4 regions of the Ornithinibacillus jepli genome follow, and region 1 is predicted to be linked to each of the others. Evidence: riboswitches for the same ligand, from Rfam matches in the RefSeq annotation. Region 1 holds a riboswitch; each other region holds the start of a gene.
The links. A riboswitch is a leader RNA that binds a small molecule or an ion and turns the genes downstream of it on or off. The one in region 1 is predicted to bind cyclic di-GMP.
Positions count from the first base shown of each region.

Region 2: another riboswitch for cyclic di-GMP. It lies ahead of AB1K81_RS12340 (diguanylate cyclase); the one in region 1 lies ahead of AB1K81_RS07670 (competence type IV pilus major pilin ComGC).
Region 3: another riboswitch for cyclic di-GMP. It lies ahead of AB1K81_RS00285 (DUF5667 domain-containing protein); the one in region 1 lies ahead of AB1K81_RS07670 (competence type IV pilus major pilin ComGC).
Region 4: another riboswitch for cyclic di-GMP. It lies ahead of AB1K81_RS13275 (helix-turn-helix transcriptional regulator); the one in region 1 lies ahead of AB1K81_RS07670 (competence type IV pilus major pilin ComGC).

Region 1 is NZ_JBFEGG010000001.1:1,467,680-1,470,889, reverse strand. It holds gene AB1K81_RS07675 (type II secretion system F family protein) at 1-971, shown strand, start outside; cyclic di-GMP riboswitch class II at 1,201-1,284, shown strand; gene AB1K81_RS07670 (competence type IV pilus major pilin ComGC) at 1,320-1,685, shown strand; gene AB1K81_RS07665 (prepilin peptidase) at 1,797-2,549, shown strand; gene pilM (type IV pilus biogenesis protein PilM) at 2,564-3,210, shown strand, end outside.
Region 2 is NZ_JBFEGG010000003.1:98,935-102,144, forward strand. It holds gene AB1K81_RS12335 (short-chain fatty acid transporter) at 19-1,359, shown strand; cyclic di-GMP riboswitch class I at 1,584-1,669, shown strand; gene AB1K81_RS12340 (diguanylate cyclase) at 1,820-3,210, shown strand, end outside.
Region 3 is NZ_JBFEGG010000001.1:57,168-60,377, reverse strand. It holds gene AB1K81_RS00290 (nucleoside hydrolase) at 1-275, opposite strand, end outside; gene AB1K81_RS00285 (DUF5667 domain-containing protein) at 472-1,746, opposite strand; cyclic di-GMP riboswitch class I at 1,822-1,907, opposite strand; gene AB1K81_RS00280 (DUF4145 domain-containing protein) at 2,080-3,186, opposite strand.
Region 4 is NZ_JBFEGG010000003.1:307,833-311,042, reverse strand. It holds gene AB1K81_RS13285 (TRAP transporter permease) at 1-18, opposite strand, end outside; gene AB1K81_RS13280 (TAXI family TRAP transporter solute-binding subunit) at 112-1,107, opposite strand; gene AB1K81_RS13275 (helix-turn-helix transcriptional regulator) at 1,301-1,933, opposite strand; cyclic di-GMP riboswitch class I at 2,050-2,134, opposite strand; gene AB1K81_RS13270 (S8 family serine peptidase) at 2,281-3,210, opposite strand, start outside.

The DNA of each region.
Region 1 (3,210 bases):
TTTCGATATCAGATGCAACGAAAACGATGATAAAACAGTCTGAAAGTATAGTATTAAAAAATGCTTTAACCGATATTGAAAAACAACTTGAAAAAGGACAAGCATTATCGAAATCAGTAGAAAGACATCCTAAAATTTTCCCACCTTTGTTAATCAATATGATTCGTGCTGGCGAGGCAAGTGGTAAGCTAGACGAAATTCTTAATGAAATGGCAGATTACTTTGAAAAAGAGTATCGAAACCGCCAAAAAGTTATTTCGGCTTTAATTTATCCTAGTATTGTTGGTATTGTAACATTATTTCTTACGGGATTTTTATTAATTTTTGTTGTTCCCCGGTTTATAGGAATGTTAAATTCGTTTGGTGGAGATATTCCTCCGTTTACACAGTTTATTTTAAATTTAAGTGATTGGTTAGCAAGTTACTGGTGGGTATTCATATTACTGATTACTATCGGGAGTATACTTTATAAGTACTTCCTGCAAAGGGAAGAATTTGCGTATCGTGTGGATATTATAAAAATGAAATTCCCTTTTCTAGGAACTTTAGTCCATAAAAGTGCTTTAGTTCGTATGACACAAACATTGAGTACACTAGTAAATAGTGCAGTACCTATTTTACGTTCAATTGAAATCACGGAAAGAGTGGTGGGAAATCGAGTGATAAATAGAGTACTTGGAGATTCTAGAAGAGCTTTAGAAGTAGGAGAATCCATTACAAAGCCGATGGAGGGGCATTGGGCGTTTCCGGCATTAATCATACAAATGATTCAAATCGGTGAAAAAACAGGTACTTTAGATAAAATGTTACTGAAAGCCGCAGAATTTTATGAAGAAGAAGTAGAACAGCTATCAAGTCGCATTAAAACATTAATTGAACCAATAATGATTATTATTTTAACCATTATTGTAGGAAGTATCATAACAGCTGTGGTAATTCCGATGTTTTCATTGTTTGAAACCATTCAGTGATAACTTTAAAAAGTCGACGTAATGATTCATGATAACAGTCCACCAGGGATAATAAGCATGGATGGAGGTATTGGTTATCGCAATGGATTAAAAATGGTTTAGGTAATTTTTGAGTTATAAATAGTCAATTAAGTAAGGGTTAGTATAATATATTTTTTACTCGATTTTTATCAGACAAGCAATATATTTTGTAGAAAAAAAGAAACTGATGACGTATAATTAATCTAGGACTTATGTAGGGTACGATGAAGAGCTATCTTTATTTGGGCACTTGGATAGCTAAGAGTGAGTAGTGCAACCGTCCTACACTGTTTATAAAATGATATTTATAAAAGGTGGGGAATAAACATGAGGAACTATTTAAAGAAAGTAATGAAGAAGGAAAAAGGCTTTACATTGGTAGAGTTGTTAGCAGTAATTGTTATATTAGGTGTTATTTTAGCGATTGCTATTCCTAGTGTTGGGAATGTGATTAAGAATGCCCAAGAAGATTCTCGTGCTGCTAGTGTTAAATTGATTGAAAATGCTGCAAGATTAGCAGACATTGCTGGGGACTGGGATCTAGTTGATGATAACGATGATGGAGTTTTATCAGTAACTGAATTAAAGAATGCGGGGTATTTAGAGGATGAACCTGTAATTCCTGGTACAGATGATCCTTATGCCGGAACAGTTGATAAAAACTATGTTTATTCTGGTGAACCAACTTCTTAATGATGAAAAAATATATCGAAAAAATTATTTTAACAACGCCCATGCATGAAATCTGCAGGGCGTTTGTTTAATATATATTATGAAAAGTTACCTAAAATAGGAGAGTTTCAGTTGGAAATACTATTTACTATTTTCTTTTTAATTTTTGGACTGATTTTTGGTTCGTTTTACAATGTAGTCGGCTTGCGGGTCCCTATACATGAATCTTTTACAGAAGGAAGGTCGATGTGTCCAGGCTGTAAGCATTCTTTATCGTGGTATGAACTTATCCCTGTTTTTTCATACATATTTTTACTAGGTAAATGTAAGCGCTGTGGTGAGAAGATATCGATACTTTATCCGATAACAGAATTAGCTACAGGATTTTTGTTTGTTTTAAGTTACCTTACTTTTGGATTGTCTATAGAATTAATGATTTCGCTACTGTTATGTTCTATGTTAGTTATTGTCTTAGTTACGGATATAAAGTACATGCTAATCCCGAATAAAGTACTTCTTTTCTTTTTACCTATATTTATTATCCTACGAATAATCGAACCTCTTACCCCATGGTGGTCGTCCATAGTTGGAGCGTTCATCGGTACTTCAATTATTGCGATTATAATTCTAGTAAGTCATGGGGGAATGGGTGCTGGTGATATGAAACTGTTTGGGGTATTAGGAATTGTATTAGGGGTGAAACATGTTTTACTTGCCTTTTTCCTTTCCTGTATTATTGGTTCAGTAGTAGGGGTTCTTATGCTTTTACTAAAAGTTATTGAGCGTAAACAACCTGTTCCATTTGGTCCTTATATCGTCATTGCAACAGTCATTACATATTTTTATGGTGATCAATTAATTAACTGGTATTTTAATATCCTCTAATGGCAGGTGAAACAATGGGATTATTTAAGAAAAATAGAGTCAATATTGTGATTTCAAACCGAGCATTACGTTATACATACTATAAAAATGCCAAAAATACTTCCCTTACATTTGGAGAAGAAGAGTTGCCTATTGGGGTAATGAAAGACGGAAGAGTAGAGTCAAGAGTTGCTCTTGTAAAAATAGTAAAGAAGCTTGTCAAATCTCACAAATGGAGTGGAAGTAATATTTACTTTTGTGTTCCAGATGATACGGTAGTGATTCGTCAGCTGCAAATACCTGTTACATTAACTATGAATGAAGCGGTTAGTTACGTTAAAACTCAGTTAGGTACTAGTATCTATTTGCCATTTGAAGACCCTTCTATCGCTATTGAATTTTTGGAAGAGGAAGACGAAAAGAGAAATTTGCTTCTATTTGCATATCCAAAAGAGAAAATTATCGAGTTTGAAGGTGCTTTTAAGGAAGCAGGTCTTAAGTCTAAGGCAGTAGACCTTACTTCACCATCAGTTTATAGGTATTATTACAAAAATCGTCAAGAAAAGGCTGATGGAGTTTTACATATTCACTGGAATTTAGATGCATTGTCATTAACTACTTATCGTCTAGACAAAGCGATATTTACAAGATACATGAGTAATGAGGTATATGAAGAAAAACA
Region 2 (3,210 bases), on a different contig from region 1:
ATAAGAGGAGGGGAACATATGCTAGGTGCTATCACGAATTTTTTCGATCGAATGGTTCGAAGGTATTTACCTGATGCGTTTTTATTTGCAATTATCCTAACGTTCGTTGTGTTTATACTTGGTTTGATATTTACAGGTAGCTCACCAGTTAAAATGGTAGAGTACTGGGGCGGTGGCTTCTGGGGATTATTACAGTTCGCCATGCAAATGTCTCTCATAGTCGTGACAGGATATATCCTTGCTAATAGTCCGATAGTAAAAAAGTTTTTAGGAAAGATTAGTAAATTAGCTAATTCTCCTGGACAAGCAGTATTACTTGTAACACTTGTAGCATCCATTGCCTGTTTAATCAACTATGGGTTCGGTCTAGTAGTAGGGGCATTACTAGCGATTCACGTCGCAAAACGTGTACCTTCAGCAGATTATCGCCTACTAATGGCAAGTGCATATAGTGGCTTTTTACTTTGGCATGGAGGACTGTCAGGTTCAATTCCACTAGAGATTGCAGGAGATAAAAATATAGTAATAGAAAAAGTTGGTATAGTACCGGTTACGGAAACTTTATTTGGTGCTCCAAATATTTTTATTGTCGTTTCCTTATTATTATCGCTCCCATTGCTAAATAGAATATTGATGAAGTCAGCTAAAAAGGTAGGACAAATTGATCCTGAATTATTAGCATTACAGGCTAAAGCAATGGAAATTGATGAAGAAGTGCTAGAAACAAAAGAAGCAACAACTCCAGCAGAACGTTTGGAAAATAGTAGAATCATATCACTATTAATTAGTTTACTAGGATTAGCATTTGTTATTTATCATTTTGTGGAAAATGGATTTGATTTAAATTTAAATATAGTAAACTTTATATTCTTATTTTTAGGGATTTTATTCCATGGAACACCGCGTAATTTCTTGAATAGTGTGTCTGGTGCTGTGAAAAATGCGGGAGGGATTATTATTCAATTCCCGTTCTATGCAGGGATTATGGGTATGATGTCTAGTTCTGGATTGTCTGAACAATTATCCTTGTTCTTCGTTGATATTTCAAATGAATATACATTACCATGGTTAAGCTTCATCAGTGCTGGTATTTTGAATTTCTTCATCCCATCTGGTGGTGGACAGTGGGCAATCCAAGGTCCGATTATGATGGAAGCCGCTACACAACTTGGAGCAGATACTGCCAAAACAGCTATGGCTGTTGCTTGGGGGGACGCATGGACAAACATGATCCAACCTTTCTGGGCATTGCCATTACTAGCTATAGCTGGGCTAAAAGTCCGTGACATTATGGGCTTCTGCGTCATGGTACTATTATGGAGCTTTATTCCAATTTCAATAGGACTGTTATTCTTCTAGCGGGAATATCTAAGTATAAATAAAAAACAAATCTACTAGATAGGTTTGTTTTTTTATTTTATATAAAAAAGTTTTACTCAATAGTAAATAGGGTATATAGAACTAGAATTTTATGTTAAATTTATAATTTTACGAAACATTAAATATTTATTTTGTCAAATTATTGAATTATTATTGAATTGGTGTAAAATAGGTAATAAGTAATAGTAACTGAATAACAAGAATGTTGAAAAAGGCAAACTATTCGAAAGGATAGGACGCAAAGCTTAGGGTCTAATGTTGAAAAAACGATGATCGCCTGGCTACCAAAAACGGTTTTTTGGCTATTCACATATATGAATAGCTTTTTATTATGGTGGAAAATAATAAGGTAAAGTATACATACTCCCAAGGTTTACTAACTAATCTATGGTAACGATCCGTATATAAATGAGAATGATTTTTAAGTGGAGTGAAGGTAATGGAAATCATTAATAATAGATATAGGCTAAAAGAACTATTGAAACAAGAAAGGCATGTCATGGTTTACTCTGCATATGATATGCGTAACGAAAATAGAATTATTCTATTAAACTTACTAAATACTGAATATTTGCCGAAGTCTATTATTGACTTCTTTATTAATCGTTTTCTTGAAATTAAAAGTTTAACTAGTAAAGCAATTATTAAAAATTATAGTTTTAATACTGTTTCCTATATCGATAATAAACTACAAGCAGACCCACAGTACTTTTTTACTTCAGATTATATCGTCGGTACCAAAGATCTGTTCCATGTGACATATGAAATGAACTTTAAAGAAATAATAGAATGCTTTATTAAAATAAGCACGGCTGTTTATTATCTTCATTCTAAAGGTTTTATTTATAGTTCACTTAATCGTCATTCTATTCAACTGAAGGTAGAAGATGGAGATTATCAAGTATTACTTAAAGATATTGCTACTGTTCAGATGGAAAGATTAACCCATAGAGAGCAACTTGAAGACTCTGCCTACATCTATCCAAAAGTATTAGCGGGTATGCCGGAAGATGAAGAGTCGGATATCTATTCTTTAGGTGTAATCTTATTAGCTATGCTGACAAAAAAACCATCTTTAAACGATCCTAGAAAGGAATTAGCCTTACTTAAGGAAACAACAGACCCAAATATAACAAAAATAATTCCTGTTCTTGAAAACCTATTAAATACAGATAATGAGTATAGCTATCAGAATTTGTATGAATTAATCGTGGACCTTAACAACGCACTAGAAACAAACTATTCCATTATTAATAAGGAAGAATTTGATGGGTTAAATCTATATACAAAGCTTGTTGGTAGAGATGAGCATATTGAGGAAATAGTGAAAGCCTATGACAAAATGATTTCCTACCAACCAGGTAAGCGAATCTTTTTTGTACAAGGTGCTAGTGGTGTAGGTAAAACACGTTTTCTTCAAGAAATAAATTTTTTATTAGATTTGAGTAAAGCTAGTGTCTATTCTAGTTTTAGCCTAAATAACGCTTCCGCGGATAGTAAAGAAATGTGGATAGATATTTTACGAAAATTAATAATGGAAACAGATAATAGTATCGTTGAAAAATATAAAACGGAATTAATGAAGTATTTTCCTGAATTAATGGATAAAAATTATGCTAGCTCGCTTAATTATACGAATGAGCAAAATATGAAATATCGCCTTTTAAATAGAATTGCTGGGTTTGTAAATGAAAGTATACAAAATCATCCTGCAGTCATGATTATTGATAATATACATCTTGCTGATGATTTTACGATTGATACGTTTAATTATTTATGTACAGAAGTGTTAGAGAACACAAATTTAACGTTGATTTTCTCCTGCACAGA
Region 3 (3,210 bases), 1.4 Mb from region 1:
TCAGGATAGAACGTCACCACTTCTTGCTGTACTGGTTGCGAAGCACCAGGAATTATTGGAACATTATGCTTCCCTGCTAATTGTAATAGATAGGCAGCATTTGCAGTTGCTTGGTCTTTGGTCACATTTCCATAACTGGTCACTACCCCAACAATTTCAAAAGTTGGATCAATAAGGCTATACATTAGCGCTAGTGAATCATCAATACCAGGATCACCAAAAAATAAAATTTTTATAGCAATTAGAATCCCCTCCTTTACACGATATATATTCAATTCAATCCTTTATCATGTCTGGAAAGAAAAGCACCATAATATTTGTTACTAGTTATTTACCGTTTTTATAGAATGGATAAAATATTTCTAGTGTCTTGGATCTACCGGATCTACCAAATTCGTAATGAATTGCTCTCAATATAAAAAAAGAGGAGTAGATTATAATCCACTCCCCCTAATGGTTCAATTATTCTATCTATTCATCACTTTCTTCTTCACGCTCTTTTTCTGCTTTTTCTTGCTTGTCTTCCGTTTCTTTATCTACTTTTTCTGAGCGTTTTTTTGCCTCTTCACGCTGTTTTTCAGCTTCTTGACGTTGTTTTTCTTCAGCCTTTTTTGCTTCTTCTTTTTCTTTTTCTGCTTGCTTCTTCAATTCTTCACATTTCTTTTTTTCAGCTTCCTTTGTCTTCTCTTCTTGTTTCTTCAATTCTTCACGTTTCTTTTCTTCTGCCTTTTCACGTGCCTGCTCTGCTTTATCCTTATCACGATCAGACAGTTCTTGATGCTTTTCCTCTATTTCTTTCCCTTTTTCACTTACATCCTTTATAGTCTCTTCTGCCTCTTCATTTACTTCTTCCAGAAGCTCTTTTTGCTCTTCGGCTAACTCTTTATTTAATTCAGCAAGTTCTTCTTGGTATTCATTTTCATCAATTTCACCAGCTTCTAATTTCTCATCAATCTCAGCAAGTTTCTTGTCAGCCTTTAATTCTTTTTCTTGAAGTTTTGCCAGTTTTTTATTGATTTTCTTCTCTAGCTTTTCTTGTGCTTTCACGATATTCTTTTGTATTGATTCTTTAGCTTGAGGATTCTCAATCTTTTCAAGTACTGCAGTTAAAGCAAGTAAATTGGATGCCATTTTCTCTTCTAATTCAGCACGAATTGGATCAACTGTTTCATCTTCAACAACCTCTTCATTAGTAGATTCCTCTACTTCATCTTCAACATCTTCTGTTTCAGAAGCTTCTTCATAGGTTGCTAATGCTTGTTCTTGTTGCTCAATTGCCTTTTGAAGAATTTCTTGTGCTAAGTCAGTTTGACCATCCTCAATTAAAACTTGAGCTTCTTTTATTCTTTCTTCAGCAAATTGTGCAAGTAATTCCGCTTCTTTCACTTCATCAAATGTTAATGCAAGCTGAACGTTTTCACGAAGTGTTTTAAAGAAGTAGAAGAAATCACCAGGAATTAGGGATGGAGACTCTTCTTCATCTAGAGTTTCTTTCTCTTCCTCTGAAGCTTCATCTGTTTCCGTTTCTTCCTTAACAGCTTCTTCTATTACTTCATCCTCAGCATTAGGATCCATCACCTCGGTTTCAGTTGTACTCGTATCTTCTTCTTGTGAAACAATATCCTCTACTTCTGTTTCCGTTCCTTCCTCGGCTAAAGCCGGGCCAACTCCTAAAGTAATTGCAAAAGTCGTTGCAACAACACTGGAAACAAATACGTTTCTAAAGTTTTTACTAAATGTAAACATAAAAAATCCCTCCAAATATAGTAAGATATTGGAAGAATATAGAATTAGACTTATATTGGTCATCATTCTCCATTCTTCAGCGGTTCAGCCACCATAGTTTCTAGAACTTTAGGTCTGTAACTTTGCGTCTCTATCTTTCAATAGATTTGCCTTTTTCAAATGAGGAACGGATGATATCTTCGTTCATCATTTATTCTATAAATATACAACATAACATACTAAATTAGTAGAATTATTTTTTTGTTATATAATTCCTTTTTTAGGGGTATATAGAATTATTCCCTCTGATACCTTACCGTTCCAAAGAATAGGGAAGGAGAGCTAATCCCCTTCCTACACCCCTTGCATTTCCTTCAACTGCTCAAATAACCTTTCAACCGTCCCTATACCTACACGATCATATTTTGCTAATATAAGTAATTCCATCGGCAATTGACCGACTCTTTCAATCTGGTCCTCCTGCATTTGTCTTAATAGATTTGGAATACCAGTAAAATGCCTTTCTGTTAAAGGAATTAAGGATAACTCCTCTGTTACAACAATGTAATCCGTCTTGAAAAAGAAGAATAGGTCTCCGGGACGATCGGTTGCTATCTGTCTACGAATCTTCTCTTCCTCAATAAATATTTTCAGCTCTTCAAAAAATTGTCCTTCATTCTTCTCCGAGAACCGTTTCACATGTTTGGAAAGTCCTTCTAAGTTACTCGGAAGCTCACTCATAATTCTTCCATGCTGCTCAGCACCAAGCCTAATTAAAAACGTTTCTGACCTTGGAAAACGTTGTGGAAGTAGAAATGCATCACGAAGGAAATACGGAATTTCAATTGAGTCACTCTTATAAGAAATAATACGAATTGAAGTATTTCCAGGGAGAGTATCAGTAATTTTTTCATCTATTACAATAGTATTTCTCCCTACCTCTTCCCCTTCACGTTTAGTAAAAGCAGCGGATAATCGTGCTTCTAACGCATCTAATTTAAATACAAGCTCTTGTATGTCAAACGTTTGTTGATTCCGTGGAGACGGGTCCTGATATTCCGGAACTTCGATATTATGAGAAGCATAGACTTCCACATACCATTTTACAATGATGTAAATTGCTTCCCAGCATAATAAAGCTTCAGAATAACGAAATTTCCTCGGATCATGTGCAGCCTGATTCCCTTGCATTCTCACATAATGAAGAGAATCTCGAATTTCCTCAGTAAGATAACCTTTCTCATCGAGTATATTAATTTGATCCATAAGCATCCCCTTACGAATGGTAGGAAGCTTTTCCATCTCCATTACTTTCTGTAAAATATGTTCAATAAAAATCCTTGAGTGGGTTAGGACAACTCTTGGACTTGTAAAAATACTATTCTCTAACTGTTTTGCTACAAATGCTAAATCTTGAGAAACCGGTTCTAAAAAGTTGTAAAAGTATCCTTGTTGTTGCATGATGTTTCCTCCAAAATTTTAATA
Region 4 (3,210 bases), on a different contig from region 1:
TTGCTGTTTATCTATCATAATTTCACTTCCTTTCACTGTAAAATAGGAAGAAAGGGATCAAATGGCGAATCCATGATCCCTTTACTGATGTTTCATTAACTATTTCAACGGCTATTTCAAATCATCTAAGCTTTCAATTCCTGTTGTTTCTCGAGTGACGATTTGCACAACTTCTGGATAAATATGACCGATAAAGGCAACGTTTTCCACTTTAGCTCCTTCAAATTCGCCTGTTCCGTTAACAGCATCAAGTGCCGGAACGTGAACGGTCATCCCAATGTCCTGGTTCCCATCTCGTATGTCGGCTAAGTTTTGTAAAGATGCACCTGTTTCCGTATTCGTTACGTTAATTCCATCAATATTATTATTCCAAACAGTCGCCATTTCGCCACCAAGTGGATAGTATGTACCACCCGAACTACCAGTACCTAATATGAGATCAGCTTTTTCTTCTGTAATATTTAGCTCAGCAATAGGATTATCAAACTCTAATCCTTGTTCTTTATAATAACGTGCTGCACCGGGATGAATTGGTAACCCTTCCTCTCCTTTTAATGCGTTTTCTAATGTCATTTGGACACCTTGGGCATGGGTAATTTCACTTGAGTTTTCTACCATTATTTTTGCTAATTGATATCCTAGTTCCTCACTAATCGTATTCGTATTCGCCATTAAAATTGCATATGCTGTAACTGTCTCTACATCACTATCTAGAAAATCATACATATCTTGTGGAATCGTGTGGCGCTTATAGCCACTGTTCTCTTCAATGTAAGCTATTGCTTCATCGGATAATTCAAGCATTCGTACATCACCAGCAGAAGCTTGTAAACTCTCAATACTACCAGCTGGAAGCCCCAAAATCCCAATGGAGATGTCTATGTTTCCATCCTGTACCCCATTAGCAGCATCCCCAAAACTTTCCTGGAATGCGGTATAATCTCCTTCCTCAAGTCCATATGCTTCTAATATTAATTTTGAAACCGTATTCGTTTCACTTGCTGGTGGACCAATCGCAATATTTTTACCCCCACCTCCACAGGCAACTAACACCATAAGCATACTGAAGAAAATAATCAACATACTTGCAAACCGAAAATTCCGCAAACCTTTCCCCCCCTTTAAACTAAGTTAAATAAATCTAGGTAACAATTTTCATTGTGAATATTATTTTTCAGACTATTCTTTTAAATAGTACGCGCTACCTCCCATATTTATGCAAAAAAAAATAGGATGAGAGATTTGTCCCTCATCCAAAAAGGGTCAGGACCTCCAAAAAGAAGGTCTGACCCATTTAGTTTTATAATGTTATCCAATTATTTTTAATCGCTTTAATCACTGCATTTGTACGGTCTGAAACATGCAGTTTTTTTAAAATAGAACTAACGTGATTGTTTACCGTTCTAGTTGAGATATATAGTTCCTTAGCAATACTGCAATTGTTTAAACCTTTACCAAGCTCTTCTAAAACCTTCCATTCTTGCTCTGTTAAAATTCCAGCTGGTCTAATCGGCTTGTTTCTAGTCAATTTAACATAATCATCTAGTAATACCGTTGATAGTTTCGGATGTATATACTGCTGATCATTTAACATCGATTTCGTAGCAAAAATAAGTTCACTTAACTCCATACCATTATAAAAATATCCATGCAATCCATAACGGAAAAGCTCTCGTAACAAATTATCATCTAAATCAGATGCCCAAATTGCTACTCGGATATTTTGCTCTATAAAGTTATCAATTGCTGCTTGAATATTAATATTGGTATTCAGATCAATAATGACCAGGTCACTTTGAATAAAATTTTCTTTTTTTTGAAATTGATTTGAATCTAGTGCAGTCCAACTATGTTCTGGTAGATTTTCTTCTAGTTTTTCTACTATTATATCCCGTACTAAATCTTTTTCTTTAATTATTGTTATGTTACACATAGCCACTTCTCCCATCAAATTATTAACGTTTAAAAAATGGTAGAAATTGCCAAATATGAATTACTCCATTAAAAAAGACTATTCGAATAGAATAGCCAAAATATCATTCAATCCATTTTGGCAACCAGGCGATCATAGCCTTTCGACCTTAGACCCTTAGCTTTGCGTCCTATCCTTTCAGATAGTTTGCCTTTTTCAGTTGAAAATTAACTTCCTTGATTATCGTAACCTATATCTAGTATAAATAGCAACTAAAAAATACTAGACCTATGTGTGTAATTTATGGAAGAATGATATATTAAAAAAAGAAAGGCACTAACATGGATGTTAGTACCTTTCAATGTTATTTAATTACTTCCTGCTGAATTACCATTCTTTACTTTTTCTTTCTCTTGACCTTTACCTGTATTACCATTTCCACTGCCTTTTCCCTTACCGTTATTACCTTTAGTATCTTCAACATTAGAAGAATCAGTAATAAATAGTCTACCATCTGCTTGCATGCGAGTTTCGTTACCGAAGCGGTCACTTACTTTTACTTCGATAACTGCACCTTCCGCCAGTACGTTGCTCGGTACAGTCCAATAACCAACATAATGACCAGGTGTTGTTTCCATCATCGGAAGTTCAATTGGATTATAGGAAACTACCCCGTTTAGGTTCGTTAATGGCAACAAAATGGAAAACGTTGCTCTTAAGCCAGGTTCGGCATCAAATTCAATTCTTACACTCTCACCAACTTGAAGATGGACATCCTCGCTTGGTGTTAGGTTCGTAATTTCAGGAGCAGTATAATCGGCATCAAGTGTAATTAGCTCAGACGATACGTTCCCAGCAAGGTCTTGTGCTACAACCTCAATGGTATTTTCTCCCTCATCTAGAAGAATTCGTTTAGAGAACGTACCATCTTCTGATACATCAGCTTGTTGACCATTTACAGTAACAAAATCAATATACTCATCCGAAACCATTCCTTCAACTGTAACTGTTTCACGATTTGTCGTATCTCCATCAACTGGACTTATTACGGTAAGCTCAGGAGCATGTGAATCCAGTGTAACCGTAATAGGTTCAGAAATCTTCGCTAGTTCTCCATTAATTAACGTATGGGCAACTAACTCATTCGCACCTTCAACTAGTTCTACATCAAGTGCAAATGCACCTTCATCATTAACATCCTGTATACCAGCAGATTCCCCATTATTAAATAATTCTATCGTAGCTCCTGGAGTTGAAGAACCTTCTATTGTAAGCACGGATTGATTAGTAAAGGAACC